Regions from separate parts of the Zeimonas sediminis genome, predicted to be linked through region 1. Evidence: predicted binding sites of a transcription regulator. Region 1 holds the regulator's gene; the other holds the start of a gene.
The links. Region 1 encodes LexA, which represses DNA repair genes until DNA is damaged. Its sites were predicted from a motif close to ACTGTATNNNNATACAGT; they were not measured.
Positions count from the first base shown of each region.

Region 2: a site for LexA is predicted at 867-884, ahead of M6I34_RS05240 (C4-dicarboxylate TRAP transporter substrate-binding protein). Genes of this name have one in related genera too.

Region 1 is NZ_JAMQYE010000001.1:704,111-718,694, reverse strand. Features, by position in the region: gene M6I34_RS03345 (error-prone DNA polymerase) at 1-3,220, opposite strand, end outside; gene M6I34_RS03340 (DMT family transporter) at 3,330-4,271, opposite strand; gene ugpB (sn-glycerol-3-phosphate ABC transporter substrate-binding protein UgpB) at 4,455-5,798, shown strand; gene ugpA (sn-glycerol-3-phosphate ABC transporter permease UgpA) at 5,839-6,720, shown strand; gene ugpE (sn-glycerol-3-phosphate ABC transporter permease UgpE) at 6,736-7,581, shown strand; gene ugpQ (glycerophosphodiester phosphodiesterase) at 7,622-8,377, shown strand; gene M6I34_RS03315 (TraR/DksA family transcriptional regulator) at 8,442-8,825, shown strand; gene M6I34_RS03310 (Y-family DNA polymerase) at 8,886-10,187, opposite strand; gene imuA (translesion DNA synthesis-associated protein ImuA) at 10,233-11,006, opposite strand; gene lexA (transcriptional repressor LexA) at 11,013-11,657, opposite strand; gene M6I34_RS03295 (RNA recognition motif domain-containing protein) at 11,894-12,370, shown strand; gene M6I34_RS03290 (electron transfer flavoprotein-ubiquinone oxidoreductase) at 12,506-14,155, opposite strand; gene M6I34_RS03285 (SDR family oxidoreductase) at 14,327-14,584, shown strand, end outside.
Region 2 is NZ_JAMQYE010000001.1:1,123,690-1,130,148, forward strand. Features, by position in the region: gene M6I34_RS05230 (C40 family peptidase) at 1-41, opposite strand, end outside; gene M6I34_RS05235 (GntR family transcriptional regulator) at 176-829, opposite strand; gene M6I34_RS05240 (C4-dicarboxylate TRAP transporter substrate-binding protein) at 1,010-2,077, shown strand; gene M6I34_RS05245 (TRAP transporter small permease subunit) at 2,148-2,666, shown strand; gene M6I34_RS05250 (TRAP transporter large permease) at 2,666-3,982, shown strand; gene M6I34_RS05255 (NAD(P)-dependent oxidoreductase) at 4,050-4,955, shown strand; gene M6I34_RS05260 (GlcG/HbpS family heme-binding protein) at 4,991-5,431, shown strand; gene M6I34_RS05265 (SDR family oxidoreductase) at 5,428-6,174, shown strand; gene M6I34_RS05270 (isochorismatase family protein) at 6,178-6,459, shown strand, end outside.

The DNA of each region.
Region 1 (14,584 bases):
AGCGGAAATCGCGGCTCGCAGGCACCAGGCGGCCGAGCAGCGGCGTGTCGTCGATCACCTGCCTGGCGATCAGGTGCATCACCTGGCCGCCGGTGTCGACGTCGCGCTGCCAGAGCCCGCGGACGGTCATCAGCCTGGCAGCCAGGACCTCGGCCCGGTGCCGCTCGAAGACCTGCGGCCAGACGATCACGTTGATCGAGCCGCTCTCGTCCTCCAGCGTGACGAAGACGACGCCGCGCGCGGTTTCGGGCCGTTGCCGGTGGGTGACGATGCCGCTGGCCGAAACGATGCGGCCGTTCGGCAGCCGGCTCAGCTCGGCCGCCGGCCAGGCCCTGCGGCGCGCGAGTTGCGGGCGCAGCAGCGCGACCGGATGACGGCCCATCGGAATGCCCAGCGAGCGATAGTCGGCCAGCGTGCTCTCGCCGGCAGTGGGCTCGGGCAGCGCGACCGGCGCCTCACGGATCGCGGCGTCGGCGAGCAGGGCAGGGAGCGGTGCGATCGCGGCGACCTCCCAGGCGGCCTGCAGCCGGTGGCCGGCCAGCGCCCTCAGCGCGTCGGCGTCGGCCAGGCACTGCAGGTCGCGGCGATCCAGGCGGGCGGCGCGCGCCAGGTCGTCGACGTCGTCGAAGGGCGGCCTGCCCGGCCGCGTGCGGCTTCGCTCGGCACGGGCGGCCAGGAGCCGCAGCGCGCCGGCCTGCGACAGGCCGCGCACCCGGTCCAGGCCGAGCCGCACCGCCGGCTGCCGGTTCGCGTCTTCGCGCGGGCGTTCGCCCCCGGGTGCCGTGGGCACGCCGATCCCTTCGAGCGTGCTCTCCCACTGGCTGGCCAGCACGTCGACGCCGCGCACCTCGACGCCGTGCGCGCGGGCGTCGCGCACCAGCTGCGCCGGCGCGTAGAAGCCCATCGGCTGGCTGTTCAGCAGTGCCGCCAGGAAGGCGGCCGGCTCGTGGCGCTTGATCCAGGCCGACACGTAGACCAGCAGCGCGAAGCTGGCCGCGTGGCTCTCGGGAAAGCCGTATTCGCCGAAGCCCTGGATCTGCCGGAACACCGCCTCGGCGAACTCGGGCGCATAGCCGCGCCGGGTCATGCCGTCGACCAGCTTGTCCCGGAAGCCGCCCAGGTCGCCGCGCCGCCGCCAGGCCGCCATGGCGCGGCGCAGCGCGTCGGCCTCGCCGGCGCCGAAGCCCGCCGCCAGCATCGCGATCTGCATCACCTGCTCCTGGAAGATCGGCACGCCGAGCGTGCGCTCGAGCGCCGGCCGGATCTCGTCGCGCGGGAACACGACCGGCTCGAGGCCCTGGCGGCGGCGCAGGTACGGATGGACCATGCCACCCTGGATCGGGCCGGGGCGCACGATCGCAACCTCGATGACCAGGTCGTAGAAGCAGCGCGGCTTCATCCGCGGCAGCATGCTCATCTGCGCGCGCGATTCGATCTGGAACACGCCGACCGTGTCGGCGCGCGAGATCATCTCGTAGGTGGCGGGATCCTCGGCCGGGACGTCCTGCATGCGGAAGGGGCGGCCGCGCCGCGCGCCGATCAGCTCGAGCGCGCGGCGGATCGCGCTGAGCATGCCGAGCGCCAGCACGTCGACCTTCAGCAGCCCCAGCGCGTCGAGGTCGTCCTTGTCCCACTCGACGACGCTGCGTTCGGCCATTGCGGCGTTCTCGACCGGCACCAGCCGGGTCAGCCGGTCGCGCGCGATGACGAAGCCGCCGGTGTGCTGCGACAGGTGGCGGGGAAAGCCGCGCAGGGTGGCGGCCAGCGCCAGCCACAGCCGGGCCTTGCGCGAGGCCGGATCGAGGCCGGCGTGGGCGAGCGCCTGCGGCCGCAGGGAACGGTCCCACCAGTTCTGCGCGCGGGCCACCGCCTCGATCGCGCGCGGGTCGATGTCCAGCGCCTTGCCGACGTCGCGCAGGGCCGAGCGCGAGCGATAGCGGATCACCGTGGCCGCCAGCGCGGCGCGGTCGCGGCCGTACTTCGCGTACAGGTACTGGATCACCTCCTCGCGGCGCTGGTGCTCGAAATCGACGTCGATGTCGGGCGGCTCGGCGCGCTCGCGGCTGATGAAGCGCTCGAACAGCAGGTTGCCGCGCGCCGGGTCGACCTCGGTGATGCCCAGGCAGAAGCAGACCGCCGAGTTCGCCGCCGAGCCGCGCCCCTGGCACAGGATGCCGCGGCTGCGGGCGAAGTCGACGATGTCGGCCACGGTGAGGAAGTAGGGCTCGTAGCGCAGCTCGGCGATCAGAGCGAGCTCGTGCCCGATCTGCCGGGCGACCGCTTCGGGCGTGCCGCCGGGATAGCGCCTCGCGGCGCCGCGCAGCGCGAGCGTGCGCAGCCAGCTGGCGGGCGTTTCGCCGGGCGGCACGATCTCGTCGGGGTACTCGTAGCGCAGCGAATCGAGCGAGAAGCGGCAGCTTTCGGCAAGCGCCACCGTTTCCTCGAGCAGCGCGGCCGGGTAGAGCTGGGCCAGCCGCAGGCGGCTGCGCAGGTGCTGCTCGGCGTTCGAGGCCAGCGCGTGACCGAGCCGGCGCACCGGGGTGCCGAGCCGGATCGAGGTCAGCGTGTCCTGCAGCGGCTTGCGCGAGCGCAGGTGGCAGTGGACGTCGCCGGCGGCGACGAGCCGCAGGCCCGCACGCCGGCCGGCCTCGCGCGCGGCCTCGAGCAGCGCGGCGTCGTGGCCGCGGGCGTGCAGCGCGACGCCGATCCGCGCCCGGTCGTCGAAGCGCTCGCGCAGCCAGCGCGCTGCCCCGACGAAGGCCTCGGGTGGCGACACCGCGACGGCCGGCGGCGGCACCAGCAGGGCCAGGCAGCCGGCCAGGCCGTGGCGAAGGTCGTCATCGACCAGCCGGTAGCGGCCCTTCGGGGCACGCATGCGCGCCGCGCTGATCAGTTCCGAGAGATTGCCGTAGCCGTCGCGGTCGGTGGCGAGCAGGACGAGCCGGAAGCCGGGCAGCCCCGGGTCGGGCGAGGGCAGCCCCGGGTCGGGAGAGGGCAGCAGCTCGTGCAGCGAGAACTCGGCGCCGACGATCAGCGCCAGCCTGCCGCCGCGCGCCTGCAGGTGCGCCCGCACGACCCCGGCCAGCGAGCATTCGTCGGTGATCGCGAGCGCCGAATAGTCGAGCGCCTGCGCCCGCTCGACCAGCTCCTCGGGGTGCGAGGCGCCGCGCAGGAAGGAGAAGTTGCTGACGCAGTGAAGCTCGGCGTAGGGCGGAAGCATCGGCGATCGGGCGCGAGGACCGGCGGCGGCATCGACGAATCGGATCGACGGCCGCCCATGAAGACTGTATGAAAATACAGTATATCCTCGGGCCCGCCTCAGGCCCGGTTCAGGCCCGGTTCACCAGCACGATTCCGCCGGCGATCAGCGCGAGCGCCGCAACGAGGGTGGCGCCGACCGGCTCGCCGAGCAGCGCGGCGCCGAAGAACACGCCGAACAGCGGCGTCAGGAAGGTGAAGGCGTGCAGCGTCGTGGCCCGGTAGCGCGACACCATCCAGAACCAGGCGAGGTAGCTGGCCAGCGCCACGACCACGGTCTGGAAGACAAGCAGGCCCCAGATCAGCGCAGACGGCGCGAACACCCCCGGCTCGCCGAGCAGCGCCGACAGCGCGGCCATCACCAGCGCCGACACGCCGAGCTGGTACAGCAGGTTCTTCTCGGGCGGCGCGCTGCGCAGCGGCGTCGTCTTCAGCACGATCGTGGTGGCGGCCCAGAGCACAGCGGCGCCCAGGCACATCAGGTCGCCGAGCAGCGCGTTCGGCTGCGGCGCGCCGGCGCGCTCGCCGAATGCGATCACGACCCCGGCGAAGGCGGCGGCGAGCCCGACCAGCTTGCGCCGGTTCAGCCGGTCGCCCGGAACGAACCAGTGCGCGCCGAGCGCCACGAAGAACGGCGACGTGTAGAGCAGCACCGCCGCGCGCGAGGCGTTGGTCCAGAGCAGGCCGGAGTAGAGCAGCGCGAACTCCAGCCCGAACAGCGTGCCGGCCAGGATGCCCGGCGCCAGCGTGCCGTCGCTGCGCCACACGGGGATGCGGCGCCAGCCGATCCAGCCGAGCAGCAGCAGGGCGGCGCCGGCCGAGCGCAGCGCCGCCTGCCAGACCGGCGAGATGCCCTCGTTGCCGACCTTCATCGCGACCTGGCCCAGCCCCCAGATCGCGCACAGCAGCACCTGCAGCATCACCGCCTGCGGCGGCAGCGCCCCGGCATCGCGCGAAACCGTCGTGCGGCTCGCGGACGGTGCCGCGCCGGGCAGGCGAGGGGAGCTGTTCATCGGCGCGAGGATACCGGGTTCGTTTGCCGGCCGGGGCATGCGTCCAGGGGTTTCCCCGATCGGGTGACGCCATTTCCGGCAACCCTCATGTAACATTTCCGGCAAACAATCTCCGGCGCCGCCTCAGTTCGGGGCGGTCCGGTGGCCCGGCCGCTGCCGGCAATTCCAGAGGAGAGAACAAGCATGAAGAACGAGCGTTTCGCCGCCCTCGGGGGCTGGGCGCGCAGCGGCCTGGCCGTCGCGCTGGTGTCGGCGGGCCTGACCGCCTCGATGCCGGCGTCGGCGCAGACCGAGATCCAGTGGTGGCACTCGATGACCGGCGCGCTGGGCGACCGTCTGAACAGCCTCGCCGACCGCTTCAACAAGAGCCAGTCCGAGTACAAGGTCACCGCGGTCTACAAGGGCTCGTATCCCGAGTCGATGACCGCCGGCATCGCCGCCTTCCGCGCCGGGAACGCCCCGCACATCATCCAGGTCTTCGAGGTCGGCACCGCCACGATGATGGCCGCCAAGGGCGCGATCGTGCCGGTCGAGAAGCTGATGAAGGACGCCGGCTACAAGTTCGACCGCACGGCCTACGTGCCGGCGGTGGCGGGCTTCTACACGACGAACAAGGGCGAGATGCTCTCGTTCCCGTTCAACAGCTCGACCACGGTCTTCTACTACAACAAGGACGCCTTCGCGAAGGCGGGCATCGCCAAGGTGCCCGAGACCTGGCCCGAGGTCGCCGCCGCGGCCGCCAAGATCAAGGCCTCGAACGCCGCGAGCTGCGGCTACACGTCCAGCTGGGCGAGCTGGGTCCACATGGAGAGCTTCTCGGCCTGGCACAACGTGGCCTTCGCCACCGAGAACAACGGCTTCGGCGGCACCAAGGCGCGCCTGGTCGTGAACACGCCGGTTCACGAGCGGCACCTGAACAACCTGGCGCAGTGGGCGAAGGACGGCTGGTTCCTGTATCCGGGCCGCACCAACCAGGGCGACGCGAAGTTCTACAGCGGCGAATGCGCGATGTTCACCGGCAGCTCGGCCGCCTACGCGAACGTCAAGCGCAACGCCAAGTTCGACTTCGGCATCGCGAAGCTGCCGTACTACTCCGACGTGCCGGGCGCGCCGCAGAACACGGTGATCGGCGGCGCCAGCCTGTGGGTGATGTCCGGCAAGAAGCCCGCCGAGTACAAGGGCGTCGCGAAGTTCTTCGACTTCCTGTCCTCGCCCGAGGTCCAGGCCGAATGGCACCAGGCCACCGGCTACCTGCCGCTGACCATCGCCGCCTACGAGCTCACGAAGAAGAGCGGCTTCTACGACAAGAACCCGGGCACCGACGTGTCGGTCCAGCAGATGATCGTCAAGACCACCGACAAGTCGCGCGGCGTGCGGCTCGGCAACTTCGTGCAGATCCGCGACGTGATCCACGAGGAGATGGAGTCGATGCTGGCCGGCAAGCAGACCGCGAAGCAGGCGCTCGAGAAGATCACCTCGCGCGGCAACGACCTGCTGGCCCGCTTCGAGCGCACCGCCCGGGAGTGACGGCCGGGCCCCGGACCGACACCACCGCGCGAGGCCGATCCTGGAAAAGCGAGTCGTCTTCCGCGGCCGGTGGCTGCCGGTCGCGCTGATCGCGCCGCAGATCGCGATCATCCTTGTGTTCTTCTACTGGCCGGCGATCCAGGCGCTGGTCCAGTCGGTGTTCATCCAGGACGCCTTCGGCGGCAGGATGGAGTTCGTCGGCCTCGAGAACTTCGAGGTGCTGTTTGCCGACGAGCTCTACCTGAACTCGTTCCGGATCACCGCGATCTTCTCGGTCGCGGTCGCCGCGATCGGCCTGGTCACGAGCCTCGCGCTCGCCTACTTCGCCGATCGCGCGATCCGCGGGGCGCTCGCCTTCCGCACGATGCTGATCATCCCCTACGCGGTCGCGCCGGCCATCGTCGGGGTGCTGTGGATGTTCCTGTTCAACCCGACACTGGGCATCGTCGCTCACTGGCTGCGCGGCTTCGGCATCGACTGGAACCACGTGCTCGACGGCGACCAGGCGATGATCCTGGTCATCATCGCCGCGGTCTGGAAGCAGATCAGCTACAACTTCATCTTCTTCCTGGCCGGCCTGCAGTCGATCCCCAAGTCGCTGATCGAGGCGGCCGCGCTCGACGGCGCGGGCGCCTGGCGCACCTTCCGCTCGGTGATCTTCCCGTTGCTGTCGCCGACGACCTTCTTCCTGCTCGTGATCAACGTCGTCTACGCCTTCTTCGACACCTTCGCGATCATCGACGCGGCCACCGAGGGCGGGCCCGCCAAGGCCACCGAGATCCTCGTCTACAAGGTCTTCTACGACGGCTTCAAGGCGCTCGACATCGGCAGCTCGGCCGCGCAGTCGGTCGTGCTGATGGCGATCGTGCTGGTGCTCACCTTCGTGCAGTTCCGCTTCATCGAGCGGCGCGTGCAGTACTGACCCCGGACGACGGCCATGCTCGATCGCGATCCCGTGATGAAGGTGGTCACCTACCTGGTGCTTTGCGCCGGCGTGGCGATCATCGCGCTGCCGGTCTGGGTCACCTTCGTCGCCTCCACGCAGACGCTCGAGCAGGTGCTGGCCGCGCCGATGTCGCTGGTTCCAGGCGATCGCTTCCTGGCGAACTACGCCGAGGTCCTTGCCTCCGGCGCCGGCAACTCGGGGGCGCCGGTGGCGCGGATGCTGGGCAACAGCCTGCTGATGGCGATGGTCATCGCGGTCGGCAAGATCGTGATCTCGCTGCTGTCTGCCTTCGCGCTGATCTACTTCCGCTTTCCGCTCAAGAAGCTCGCGTTCTGGATGGTGTTCGTGACGCTGATGCTGCCGGTCGAGGTGCGGATCATGCCGACCTACGAGGTGATGTCCACGCTCGGCCTGATCGACACCTACACCGGCCTGACCTTGCCGCTGATCGCGTCGGCCACCGCGACGTTCCTGTTCAGGCAGTTCTTCATGACGGTGCCCGACGAGATGGCCGAGGCCGCCAAGATCGACGGGGCGGGTCCGATGCGCTTCTTCTTCCACATCCTGGTGCCGCTTTCGCGCACCAACATCGCGGCGCTGTTCGTGATCCTGTTCGTCTACGGCTGGAACCAGTACCTTTGGCCGCTGCTGGTCACCACCCAGGAGTCCATGTACCCGGTGGTGATCGGCATCAAGCGGATGATCTCCGGCGGCGACGCGGCGACCGAGTGGCAGCTGGTGATGGCCACCGCGATGCTCGCGATGCTGCCGCCGGTGGCGGTGGTCGTGCTGATGCAGAAGTGGTTCGTCAAGGGCCTCGTCGACCCGGACAAGTGAGCCCGAACCGAAGGGGCATGTCGTGATCCTGGCTTCCAAGATGCCGAGCGTCGACTTCGACGGCTGGCCGTATCCCGCCTTCGTCGCCCACCGCGGCGCCGGCCTGCTCGCGCCGGAGAACACGCTGGCGGCGATGCGCGCCGGCTTCGACTACGGGTACCGGATGTTCGAGTTCGACGCGAAGCTCTCCGGCGACGGCGTGGCGATGCTGATGCACGACCCGGTGGTGGAACGGACCACCGACGGCAGCGGGCGCGTGGCCGGCATGAGCTGGGGCGAGATCGCCAGGCTCGACGCGGGCAGCTGGCACTCTGCGCGTTTCGCCGGCGAGCCGGTGCCCACGCTCGCGCGCGTCGCGCGCTGGCTGCGCGCCAACGATTGCCTCGCCAACATCGAGATCAAGCCCTGCCCGGGCCGCGAGGCCGAGACCGGCGCGGCGATCGCGATCGAGGCGCGATTGCTGTGGCGCGAGGCCGAGGTGCCGCCGCTGATCTCGTCGTTCTCCGAAGCGGCCCTCGATGCGGCGCGCCGGGTGGCCCCGGAGCTGCCGCGCGCCTTGCTGCTTGCGCAGTTGCCGGAAGACTGGCTCGATCGCTGCCGCGCGCTCGGTTGCGTGGCGCTCGATGCCAACCACCGCGCGCTCGATGCCGCCACGATCGCGCGGGCGCGGGCGGCGGGCCTGCGCGTGCTCGCGTACACGGTCAACGAGCCGGCGCGGGCGGCCGAACTGCGCGGCGCCGGGCTCGATTGCGTGATCACCGACGCGATCGACCTGATCGCGCCGGGCGCCGGTTGACGGGGGTCAACGCCCGCGAGGCTGTCGTGACCGACAATTCGCATCGACGCTACAGGAGATGCGAATGGCTTTGTCGGACCAACAGATCGCCGGCCTGCTCGCCGGAATGCGCGAGCGCCTCGCCGTGCTCGAAGAGGAGATCGCCCGCAAGCTCGGCGACAGCGCCGACGACCTGACGGTGCTCGACCGGGTGGGCGACACAGGCGACCTGTCGCAGGCGATCTCGAGCAGCGAGATCGATCTTTCCGAGGCCCTGCGCGACATCGAGGAGTGGCGGGCCCTTCGCGGCGCGATGCGGCGCATCGACGAAGGCGGTTACGGCTTCTGCGTGGATTGCGGCGTGGAGATTCCCTTCGCGCGGCTGCAGGCGCAGCCGGTGGCGCTTCGCTGCGTCGATTGCCAGTCGCGGGCCGAGCGCGCCTCGGGCCAGCACTCGTCGACGATGTGATGTAGCCAGGGGCGGCGGTTGCTCGGCGGCCGTGCGCGGGCTGCGGCGCGCGGACCGCCGTTACCCGAAGCGGCCGTGCAGGAACCATCCGCCGGCCGCGTCGTCGCCCAGGCGCTCGCGGTAGATCCAGAGCAGGCGGTGCAGCGAGTCCTCGGCGACGAAATAGTCGCGCTGCACCGAACGGTCGTCCCACCAGCCGCTTTCGATTCGCTCCGGCCCCGCGAGCAGGCTCAGCGGGCCCTCGCGAAAAGGCAGGCCGTTGCGCTCGCCCAGCGCCAGCGGCGAATCGAGCAGCCACAATGGCCTGGGCAACGCGGCGAGGCGAGGCGTTGCCGGCGATGCCCGGGACGGCCGGCGTTTCAGCAGCGCGAGATCGGCTTCGCAGGCCCGCCACGCCGCCTCGGGGCGATGGTCATCGACCTGCTGCAGACGGCGGACCCCCTCGTGCCCGAGCCGGGCCTGCAGGCGCTCGACCAGCGGGGCCAGCGCCTCGGCCACGCCTGCCGGATCGGGGAAGAGGCTGCCGCTCGCCGGCGCCGCCGGATCGAGCTCGCGGCAGCGCAAGCGCAGGGCAGAGGCCGGCGCCGGCAGCCTGAGAACCGCCAGCCGCTCGCGCAGCACCGGTCGCAGGCGGTCGACGTGCCAGGCCGGCTCGGCGAGTCCCGGCGCCAGCACGGTGTCGGGGCGTTCGCCGTCGTGCTCGATCGCGAGCTCGAAAGCCCGGGTTGCCTTCTGCGAGGCCTGCAGCCAGCGGCACAGGTGCTCGACCAGCCGGAAGGCGGCCCATTCCAGGGCGGGCGTGGCGTCGACCCTGGCCGGCAACTCGAGCCGTTCGTCGAAGGCGGGCGGCGGCACGTGACGGGGGCGGGGATCGGGGCGAAGCCCGAGCGCCCGGTCGAGTTCGTCGAGCAGGGGCTGGCCGAAGCGGCGCGCCAGGCCGTGGCGCGGCAGCGCGAGCAGCGATGCGATCCGGCGCAGGCCGGCCGACTCGAGCGCGTCGAGGCATGGGGCCGCCGATTCCAGCAAGGCGACGGGCAAGGGTCCGAGGCGTGCCGGCAGCCCGGACGGCGCGAGGCAGCGGGCGCCGTCGCGCCAGCGGGCGAGCAGCGATGCGGCGCCCGGCGTGGGCGCCATCGCGAGCGAGGCGCGCAAGCCCTGGGCCAGGAGTTCCTGCCGGATCAGGCGCTCGAGCGCATCGGCGCCACCGAAATAGCGAAGGCTGGGACCGGTTTCGAGCAGCAGTCCGGCATGCGCCTCGACGCTGACGACCGGCGTGAACCGAATCGCCCAGGTGGCCAACCGGGCGAGTTCGCCGGGCCCGGCCACCGCCTGCGGCTCGAATCGAAGGGCATGCCAGCGCATGGGAGGATTCCGGCGGTGCCGGGGAAGCGGCGCCGCGCTGCCGGTTCAGATCACGCGCAACGGCGCGTCGGCGTGGCCGGCTTGCAGCCGTGCCTCGGCAGGCCGACGGGCGTCCGCATCCGTGCCGCTGCCCTGCGGCTCGGCCGCGCGCGGGCGCAGGCGGATCGCCGTGGGCGGCCCGGGAAGGTCGACGACGACGGGCCGCGACAGCACCGGGCCGCGCCGCTTGAGGATCTGCACCGACAGCCGCTGCTGCGGGCGCGGCAGCAGCAACAGGCGCAAGGGGGCCGGTGAAGGCTGGAACTGGGCGGGCAGTTCGCGGAACAGGAATACCGGGCCGGTTGCGCCGCGGGCCGCCGCCTGCATGCGCCGCAGGTGCTCGGGGCGGCAGCGATCCTGGGCAATCCAGGCGAGCAGGGCGCCGAATCCGGCATTGCGCAGCGCCTGCTCGACGGCCCACAACCGGTCGGCTGCGTTCTGCGCCTGGACCACGAGCAGGCAGTCGGGATCGATGCCGAAGTCGGCCAGCGCCGGCGCGTAGGGAACCAGCGGCGGCGCCATCAGGATCGCGATGCGCCGCTCCCGGCTAAGCTGCCTGAGCAGGGGCACGAGCAGGCGGAGCTCGCCGATGCCGGGCTCGCGGGCGATCAGCTCGGTGAGCATGCCGGCCGGCCAGCCCGCGCCGGGCAGCTCGGCATCGAGCGCGCGATAGCCGGTGGGCAGCGTGTCGACGCCGGCCTGTCCGAGCTGGCTGGCGCGCCAGACCGATGCGGGCAGCGGCGCGGGCAGTCGTGCCCCGGCTGGAGGCTCGCTCGACACGGTTGCTCAGAGTCCCTTGCCCGCGCGCACCAGGCCCACGCCGATCCCTTCGATCGCCAGCTCCTCGTGGCGGGTGTCGACGACGATCGGCGAGAAGTCGGGGTTCTCGGGCAGCAGCTCGACGACGTGGCCGCGGCGCTGCCAGCGCTTGACGGTGACGTCGTCGCCGACGCGCGCCACGACGATCTGGCCGTTGCGGGCCTCGGCCGCGCGCCGCACCGCGAGCAGGTCGCCGTCGAGGATGCCGGCGTCGCGCATGCTCATGCCGCGGACCTTCAGCAGGTAGTCGGGCCGCTCGCTGAAGAGCTCTGGATCGAGCGCGTAATTGGCCTCGATGTGCTCCTGCGCGAGGATCGGGCTGCCGGCGGCCACCCGCCCGACCAGCGGAAGGCTGAAGGAGATCCGGACCGCCTGCGGCGCCTCGTTCTGCGCGTCGGGCATCAGGCGCAGGCGGATGCCGCGCGACGCGCCCGACGTGAGCTCGATCACCCCCTTGCGCGCCAGTGCCTTCAGGTGCTCTTCGGCCGCGTTGGCCGACCGGAACCCGAGCCGGGAGGCGATCTCGGCCCGCGTGGGCGGGAAGCCGGTATCGGCGATGTGCTGCCGGATCAGGGAGAGGATTTCCTGCTGTCTTGCGGTGAGCTCGCGCATCGGACGGATTCCCGGGGGGTTTCGCAGACTGTATTTTCATACAGTGAGCGCTCGACTTTCAAGCCCCCGATATTTTTCTCGGCCCCGTCAGGAAACTCCTGTGCAGACCCCGGCATTTGTGGCAAAGTGAATGCGGGCCGTGTTCTGGACGGCCCGGGAATTGCATTTCACGGTCTGCTGGTTCCGGTGTTCCTCGAAATGCAATGTTCGAAACGGTTCGAGGATTCGTACACCCGATGGGAACCAAGATCTACGTGGGCAATCTGCCCTGGCGCGCCACCGATGCCCAGCTTTCGGAGCTGTTCGGAGCGCACGGCGAAGTCACCGACGCGCGGATCGTGACCGATCGCGAAACCGGCCGCTCGCGCGGCTTCGGTTTCGTCACCATGGCTTCCGCCGAAGCGGCGCAAGCCGCGATCCGGGCGCTCAACGGTTACTCGCTCGAAGGCCGCAGCCTGGTCGTCAACGAAGCCCGTGAACAGGGCGGTGGCGGCGGCTTCGGCGGCGGCGGCGGTGGTCGTCGTCCTGGCGGTGGCGGCGGCGGTTACGGCGGCGGCGGTGGCGGCGGCTATCGCGGCGGCGGTGGTGGCGGCGGCTACGGTGGTGGTGGCGGCGGTTACGGCGGCGGCGGCGGCGGTGGTGGCGGCTATGGCGGTGGCGACCGCGAGGGCGGCCGGGGCGGCCCGCGGCGCGCGCGTCAGTTCGGCCAGTAAGCCGGTCAGGCGGCCGGGTTTTTCCCGGCTTGCCGGCCGGGGAGCGAGGGCTCCCCGCACGAGGCCTGCGACATTCGCAGGCCTCTTTTCATTGGCGCGCCGGCTTCGCTCGCCGGCCCGCGCTCACGTGCCCGCTCACATGCCCGGATAGTTCGGCCCGCCGCCGCCCTCGGGCACGACCCAGACGATGTTCTGCGTCGGGTCCTTGATGTCGCAGGTCTTGCAGTGCACGCAGTTCTGCGCGTTGATCTGCAGGCGATCGCTGCCGTCCTCGTCCTTCACGAACTCGTAGACGCCGGCCGGGCAGTAGCGCTGCTCGGGGCCGGCGTACTTGGCCAGGTTCGTCGCCACCGGCACCGAGGCATCCTTCAGCGTCAGGTGGATCGGCTGGTTCTCCTCGTGGTTGGTGTTCGACACGAACACCGAGGACAGCCGGTCGAAGCTCAGCTTGCCGTCGGGCTTCGGGTACTGGATCGGCGTGCATTCCGAGGCCGGCTTCAGGTAGGCGTGGTCGGGCTTGGTCGTGTGCATCGTCCACGGCGCCTTGCCCTTGAAGACCACCTGGTCGATGCCGACCAGCAGCGTGCCCAGCCAAAGCCCCTTGCCCATCGCCGGCTTGAAATTGCGCGCCCGGTACAGCTCGTCGTGCAGCCACGAGGCCCGGAAGGCCTCGGGATAGGCGGTCAGCCGGTCGCTGGCGCGCCCCGCGGCGATCGCCTCGAACGCGGCCTCGGCCGCCAGCATGCCGGTCTTGATCGCCGCGTGGCTGCCCTTGATCCGCGAGGCGTTCAGGAAGCCGGCGTCGCAGCCGATCAGGCAGCCGCCCGGGAAGGTGAAGTCCGGCAGCGAGTTCAGGCCGCCCGCGGTGATCGCGCGCGCGCCGTAGGACAGCCGCTTGCCGCCCTCGAGGAAATGGCGGATCGCCGGGTGCGTCTTGTAGCGCTGGAATTCCTCGAACGGCGACAGCCACGGGTTGCTGTAGTTCAGGCCGACCACGAAGCCGACGGCGACCTTGTTGTCGTCGAAGTGATAGAGGAAGGAGCCGCCGTAGGTGTCGCTGGACAGCGGCCAGCCGGCGGTATGGACGACCAGGCCCGGCTTGTGCTTCGCCGGGTCGATCTCCCAGAGCTCCTTCAGGCCGATGCCGTAGCTCTGCGGGTCGCGGCCGGCGTCGAGCGCGAACTTCGAGATCAGCTGCTTGCCCAGGTGGCCGCGGGCGCCCTCGGCGAAGAAGGTGTACTTCGCGTGCAGCTCCATGCCGGGCTGGAAGGCGTCGGTGGGCTCGCCGTCGCGGCCGACGCCCATGTTGCCGGTGGCCACGCCCTTGACCGAGCCGTCGTCGTTGTAGAGGACCTCGGAGGCTGCGAAGCCGGGGTAGATCTCGACGCCGAGCGCCTCGGCCTGCTGGCCCAGCCAGCGCACGACGTTGCCCAGGCTGATCACGTAGTTGCCGTGATTCTGGAAGCAGGCGGGCAGCATCCAGTTCGGCACCTGCCGCGAGCCGGTCTCGGACAGGAACAGGAAACGGTCCTCGCTGACCTCGGTGTTCAGCGGCGCGCCCATCGATTTCCAGTCGGGCAGCAGCTCGTTCAGCGCGCGCGGATCCATGACCGCGCCCGACAGGATGTGCGCGCCGATCTCGGAACCCTTCTCGATCACGCAGACGCCGAGCTCGCTGCCCTTGTCGGCGGCGAGCTGCTTGAGCCTGATCGCGGCGGCCAGGCCGGCGGGGCCGCCGCCGACGATGACCACGTCGAATTCCATCGAGTCGCGCTGGACGTCCATTTCTTCTCCGGAGGATGCAGACAGTGCCTTGTTCGACCGTCGATTGTCCCGGAAACCGGTGCATCGGCGCAAACCGGGGGGCGCTGCGGATCGATTCGGATAACATCGGCCGCAAGGCTTTCCCGAAATCATCGCGGCCGCGGTCGAGGCGGCCGGCGCAAGGAGAACACAGTGCCCACCTCATTCGACCTGACCGGCAAGACGGCCCTGATCACCGGCGCATCGAGCGGCCTCGGGGCGCGCTTCGCCCGGCTGCTCGCCGACAACGGCGCCCAGGTCGTGCTCGCCTCGCGCCGCACGGAACGGCTGAAGGAGCTCCGCGCGGAGATCGAGGCGGCCGGCGGCGACGCGCACGTCGTCGCGCTCGACGTGACCGACAACGCAGCGATCGAGGCGGCCGTCGCCCAGGCCGAGACCGATGCCGGGCCG
Region 2 (6,459 bases), 420 kb from region 1:
CGGCGCGATCGCCGGGCCGATTCGAACTCAGGGTCGTTCATGCCTGGGCGTCCTCCCGGGCTCCATGCGCAGCACCCCGGAGTCTAAGCAAAGCTGCCGGCTCGAATCCAGCCCCCGGCGATCGGGCGCTGGGCAATCCCTCGCTTCGGCAAGCCCGCCCCTGCCGATCGCGCCCTCAGCGCACCAGCAGCTCGGCCTGCGTGGTGCCGCCCACGGTAATGTGGTTCGTCATCGCCGCGCGGGCCGCCTCCTCGTCGCCCCGCAGGATCGCATCGACGATCAGCGCGTGATCGGCGTTCGAGGCGCGCATCCGCTCGGGCCGGGCCAGCGCCAGCGGCCGGTGGAAGGCCAGCCGCCCCCTCAGGTGCACGATCTGCCGATGCAGGTAGTCGTTGGCCGCGGCGCGGTAGATCACGTCGTGCAGCCGCAGATTCGCTTCCGCATAGGCCGCGGAATCGCCCGAGCCGGCAGCCGCTTCCCCGCTGGCGTGCGCGGCCTGCAGCGCCTCGCGCTGCTCGTCGCCGATGCGCCGGGCCGCAAGCTGCGCGGCCTGCGCCTCCAGCACCACGAGAACCTCGACCATGCCCATCACCTCGCGCGGATCGAGCATCACGACCACCGCGCCGCGGCGCGGCTGGAAGTCGATCAGCCCTGCGGTGGCGAGCTGCAGCAAGGCCTCGCGCGCCGGCGTGCGCGACACGCCGAAGCGCTCGGCGACCGCCTTCACGTCGAGCCGGGTGCCGGGCGGCAGCTTTCCGCTCGCGATGTCGTGCTCGAGCTGGCGGCAGACTTCGGCGCCGATCCCGGTCATGGCAGCAGGAGTGATCACGTCTGAGGCGCCGCGAGATGACAGGCTGGGGGAATGGGGTGTATAAATATATGGTGAATTTATAGCACCCGGCGCGACATCCGCAACAAGGATGAGCGCCGGTCGGCCGTGCCCGCCCTGCCGCGCATGCGCGCGGCAGTCGAGGTCCGGCAGTCAATCCACGTGTTTGGGGGAGAACCAGTGAAGAAGCGAGTCCTCGGAATCATCGCCGCCAGCCTGATCGGCGCCGCGGCATCGAACAGCGCCATGGCGGACACCTTCCGCCTGACCATCGGCGCCGGCCACCCGGCCGACGCCGCCGTGTGGATCACCGCGATGCGCGACTTCTTCGCGCCCGAGGTCAGCAAGCGGGTCGCCGAGAAGACCGGCCACAAGATCGAGTGGATCAACGCCTACGGCGGCTCGGTCTGCAAGCTCGGCGAGTGCCTCGAGGCGGTCGAGAGCGGACTGGTCGACATCGCCGACCTGCACGTGGCCTTCGAGCCGGCCAAGCTGATGGCGCACAACTTCCCTTACTTCGTGCCCTTCGGCAGCCCCGATCCGATGGTCGCCGCCAAGGCCGCGCGCCAGGTCTACGACAACGTGCCCGAGCTGAAGAAGATCCTCGAGACCAAGTACAACCAGGTCTTCCTGGGCGTGGGCAGCGTGGGCAACTACAACCTGGTCACCACCTTCGCCTGGGACCAGGTCGGCGAGCTCAAGGGCAAGAAGATCGCGGCCGCCGGCCCGAACATCCCGTGGCTCAAGGCCGTGGGCGCTGTGCCGGTGCAGTCGAACCTGAACGAGGCCTACACCTCCTTCCAGACCGGCGTGTACGAGGGCTGGGTGATGTTCCCCGACGCCACCGTGGGCTTCAAGCTGCACGAGGTCGCGAAGAACTACACCTTCACCGACTTCGGCGCGATCCCGAACGTGGTCCTCGCGATCAACAAGGACACCTGGCGCAAGCTGCCCAAGCCGGTGCAGGACATCATGCTCGAGGTGGGCAAGGAGTTCACGACCGTGCAGACGCAGATGGCGCTCGACAAGGGCAAGCGCAGCGTCGAGACGATGAAGGCGGCCGGCGCCAACGTGCGCTCGCTCAGCGAAGAAGAGAAGGTCAAGTGGGCGAACGCGCTGCCCGACATCCCGAACGAGCGCACCGCCGAGATCAACAAGGCCGGCCAGCCCGGCAAGGCGATCGCCGAGTACATCAAGGCCCTGAAGGAAGCCGGCGTGAAGATGCCGCGCGACTGGAAAGTGAACTGAAGCCCCTCGCCGGGCCCCGCCCCTCGCGGCAAGCGCCCCGAGGGGCTTTTCATTCACCGGGAACGCCGACATGAAAGCCAACGCCGGACTGGCGATCTTCCACCGACTGCTGTCGGCGCTGAACCTGCTGGGCGCCGTGTGGGTGGTGCTGATCATGCTGCTGATCACCGCCGACGTGATCGGGCGCGCCTTCTTCGACTCGCCGCTGTTCGGCGTGCCCGAGATCGTGAAGATCTCGGTGGTGGGCCTGGTCTGGTGCATGATGCCGCACACGCTGAAGATCGGCGCCCACCTGCGCTCCACGATCCTGCTCGACCGCATGCCGGCCGGCGCGCAGCGCGCGGTCGAGGTGCTGAGCTGCCTGCTCGGCGTGGCGATCTTCGCGCTGATCGTGTACTCCGGGTGGGACCAGATGATCGAGGCCTGGAAGGTCGGCGAGTTCGAGGGCGAGGACCCGGTCCGCGTGCCCACCTACCCGATCCGCAGCCTGGTGGTGCTCGGCGCGGCGCTGACTGCGCTGCAGTTCCTGGTCATGCTCGCCGGGCACCTGCGCGGCAAGCCCTTCGGACAGCCCGGGGAGAAGGCCTGATGGACCCGATCACCATCGCGCTGCTCACCGTCGCCGGCGTGTTCCTGCTGGTGCTGATCGGCGTGCACATCGGCGTGTCGCTGGCGCTGCTCAGCGTGATCGGCATCTGGGCGATCACCGGCAAGCCGAACGTGGCGATCAGCCTGCTCAACACGACCGCCTACCAGGCGGTGATGGACTACGTGTTCGCAGTGATCCCGCTGTTCGTGCTGATGGGCATCCTCGCGAATCTCTCCGGCGCCACCCGCGACCTGTTCAGCTCGGCGCACGTGATCTTCGGCCGCCTGCGCGGCGGCCTGGGCGTGGCCACCGTGATCGCCAACGCGATCTTCGCCGCGATCACCGGCGTGTCGGTCGCCTCTGCCGCCGTGTTCTCGAAGCTGGCCATCCCCGAGATGCTCAGGCTGCGCTACGAGCGCAAGTTCGCCTTCGGCATCGTGGCCGGCAGCGCGATCCTCGGCATGCTGATCCCGCCTTCGATCCTGATGATCGTCTACGGCGTGCTGACCGAACAGTCGATCGGCAAGCTGTTCGCCGCGGGCGTGGGGCCGGGCCTGCTGGTGGCCGCGCTGCTGTCGCTGGGTATCTGGCTAAGGGCCCGGTTCTCTCCGGGCGTGGCCGGCGACTTCGACAGCGCCGGGGCCAAGCCCGGCCTCGCCGAGATCGTGAAGGCCGCGATCCGCCCCTGGGGCGTTATCCTGCTGATCGCGCTGGTGCTGGGCGGCCTGTACGGCGGCTTCTTCACGCCCACCGAGGCCGGCGCGATCGGCGCGGCCGGCGCGCTGGTGCTCGCCCTGGTGGCGGGCAAGGTGAACCGCAGCTCGAGCATCGAAGTGCTGTCGGAAATCGGCCGCTCGACCGCGAGCATCTTCCTGCTGCTGATCGCGGCGCAGATGTACAGCCGCATGCTCACGATCTCGGGCCTGGCCTCGAGCCTCAGCGAATGGGCGGCCGCCCTGCCAGTGGCGCCGATCGTGATCGTGCTGGCCTTCGTGCTGGTGTTCCTGCTGCTCGGCATGATCATCGACTCGGTGTCGATCCTGCTGCTCACGATCCCGATCATGTTCCCGGTCATCGTGAAGCTCGGCTACGACCCGATCTGGTTCGGCATGGTCAGCATCGTGGCGATCGAGATCGGCCTGCTCACGCCGCCCTTCGGCATGGTCGCCTTCGCGATGCAGTCGGCGCTCGGCGACTCGGCCTCGCTCGAAGAGATCTTCGCGGGCTCGCTGCCTTTCACCGCGCTGCTGGTGGTCGCGCTGGTGCTGCTGATCGCGTTCCCGTCGATCAGCACCTGGCTGCCATCGGTGCTCTGAATCGGGCGCCGGCGCCCGGCAGACCCTCGACCGCACGACGTCCCTCCAACCCCACGACGCACACACGATGAACGACTCCACACGCCCCGCCGGCGTCGGCATGATCGGCCTCGGCATCATGGGCAGCGCGATGTCCGCCAACCTGATCGCCGCCGGCTTCGAGGTGGTCGGCTTCGACGTCGCGCCCGAGCGGATGCGCGCCTTCGAGCAAGCCGGCGGCCGGCCCGCCGATTCGCCGACCGCGGTGGCGCGCGCCGTCGGCATCGTCGTCAGCGTGCTGCCCAGCGTTCAGGCGCTCGACGACGTGGTCACTGGCCCGCAGGGCCTGCTCGCCGCGCAGCGCGACGGTCTGGTGCTGATCGAGGCCAGCACGCTGCCGATCGCCGACAAGGAGCGGCTGGCCGCCGCCGCCGCGCCGCAGGTCACCATGCTCGACTGCCCGCTGAGCGGCACCGGCGCGCAGGCCGTCACGAAGGACCTGCTCGTCTACGCCAGCGGCGACAGCGCCGCGATCGAGCGGTGCCGGCCGGTGTTCGACGGCTTCGCCCGCGCGACCCACGACCTGGGCGCCTTCGGCAACGGCAGCAAGATGAAGTTCGTCGCCAACCTGCTGGTGGCGATCCACAACGTGGCCGCGGCCGAGGCCTTCGTGCTCGGCATGAAGGCGGGGCTGGACCCCGAGGCGATCTACCGCGTGATCGGCGACGGCGCCGGCGGCTCGCGGATGTTCACCGTGCGCGGCCCGCAGATGGTGGCCGACCGCTACGAGCCGGCCACGATGAAGGTCGGCATCTGGCAGAAGGACATGAAGATCATCTCCGAGTTCGCGACCGCGCTCGACTGCCCCACCCCGCTGCTGAACGCGTCGGCGCCGATCTACACTGCGGCCATGGCGCAGGGGCGCGGCGAGCAGGACACCGCTGCCGTCTGCGCGGTGCTGGCCGAGATGGCGCGGCTGGAACGCAAGGCCTGACCGAACACCGAACTCCACTTCGAGGAAACAGCCCGATGAATTCCCTGCCTCTCGACAAGGCCGACGCCATCGCCGATCGCGCGCTGGCCAAGGGCCGCGAAATGAACTTCCAGCCGCTGACCGTGTGCGTGCTCGACGCCGGCGGCCACATCAAGGTGCTCAAGCGCGGCGACGGCTCCAGCCTGCTGCGCCCCGACATCGCCATGGGCAAGGCCTGGGGCGCGCTGGGCATGGGCTTCGGCGGCCGCGAACTCGCCCGCCGCGCCGAGAAGATGCCGGCCTTCTTCACCGCGCTGAACGCGATGTCCGACGGCCGCATGGTGCCGGTGCCCGGCGGCGCGCTGATCCGCAACGCGGCCGGCGAGATCGTCGGCTCGATCGGCATCAGCGGCGACACTTCGGAAAACGACGAGATCTGCCTGATCGACGGCGTGGAATCGCAGGGCCTGATCGCGGACACGGGAGACAAGCGATGAACAAGGTGATGATCGTGACCGGCGGCAGCCGAGGTATCGGCGCGGCCACCGTGGTGCTGGCCGCCAGCCACGGATACGACGTGTGCTTCAGCTACGCCGGCAACACCGCCCGCGCCAACGAGGTGGCCGCGGCCGGCAGGGCCACTGGCCGCCGCGTGCTGGCGGTGCAGGCCGACATGGCCACCGACGAGGGCGTGAAGGCCCTGTTCGCCGCTTGCGACGCCGAGTTCGGCCCGCCCGACGCGCTGGTCAACAACGCCGGCACCACCGGCCCGATCCGCAAGGTGGCCGACATCGACGCCGACACGCTGCGCGCGGTGTTCGAGCTGAACGTGACCGGCTACTTCCTGGCCGCCCGCGAGGCAATCCGCCGGATGTCGACCGCGCGCGGCGGCAAGGGCGGCGCGATCGTCAACGTGTCCTCGCGCGCCGCGCCGCTGGGCGGCGGCGGCGAATGGGTGCACTACGCGGCCAGCAAGGGCGCCACCGACACCTTCACGATCGGCCTGTCGCGCGAGGTGGGCGCCGAGGGCATCCGGGTGAACGCGGTGCGCCCGGGCCTGATCGACACCGAGCTGCACGCGGCCGCCGGCGCGCCCGATCGCCTCACGCGGCTTATGAGCGGCGTGCCGATGGGCCGCGCCGGCTCGGCCGAGGAAGTGGCCGAGACGATCCTGTGGCTGGCAGGGCCTCAGTCTTCGTACGTGAGCGGCGCGCTGGTGGACGTTTCGGGGGCGCGCTGAGCGGTGAAAGACCCGTTCAACCTCCGCGGCGGCTTCGACCGCAGCCTGAAGCCGGGCAGCCGCCCCGCCCTGCTGGTCGTGGACTTCCAGCGCGGCTTCACCGAGCCGGCGCTGAGCCCGCTGGCCTCGGACTGCCCGGCGGAGGTGACCGCGACGGCCGAGCTGATCCGCGCCTTCCGCGGCCTGGGCCCGGTGATCTTCACGGTGATCGGCTACGCGCCGAACCTTTCGGACGTGGGCCGCTGGATCGACAAGTGCAGCGCGCTCGACACGCTGATCCGCGGC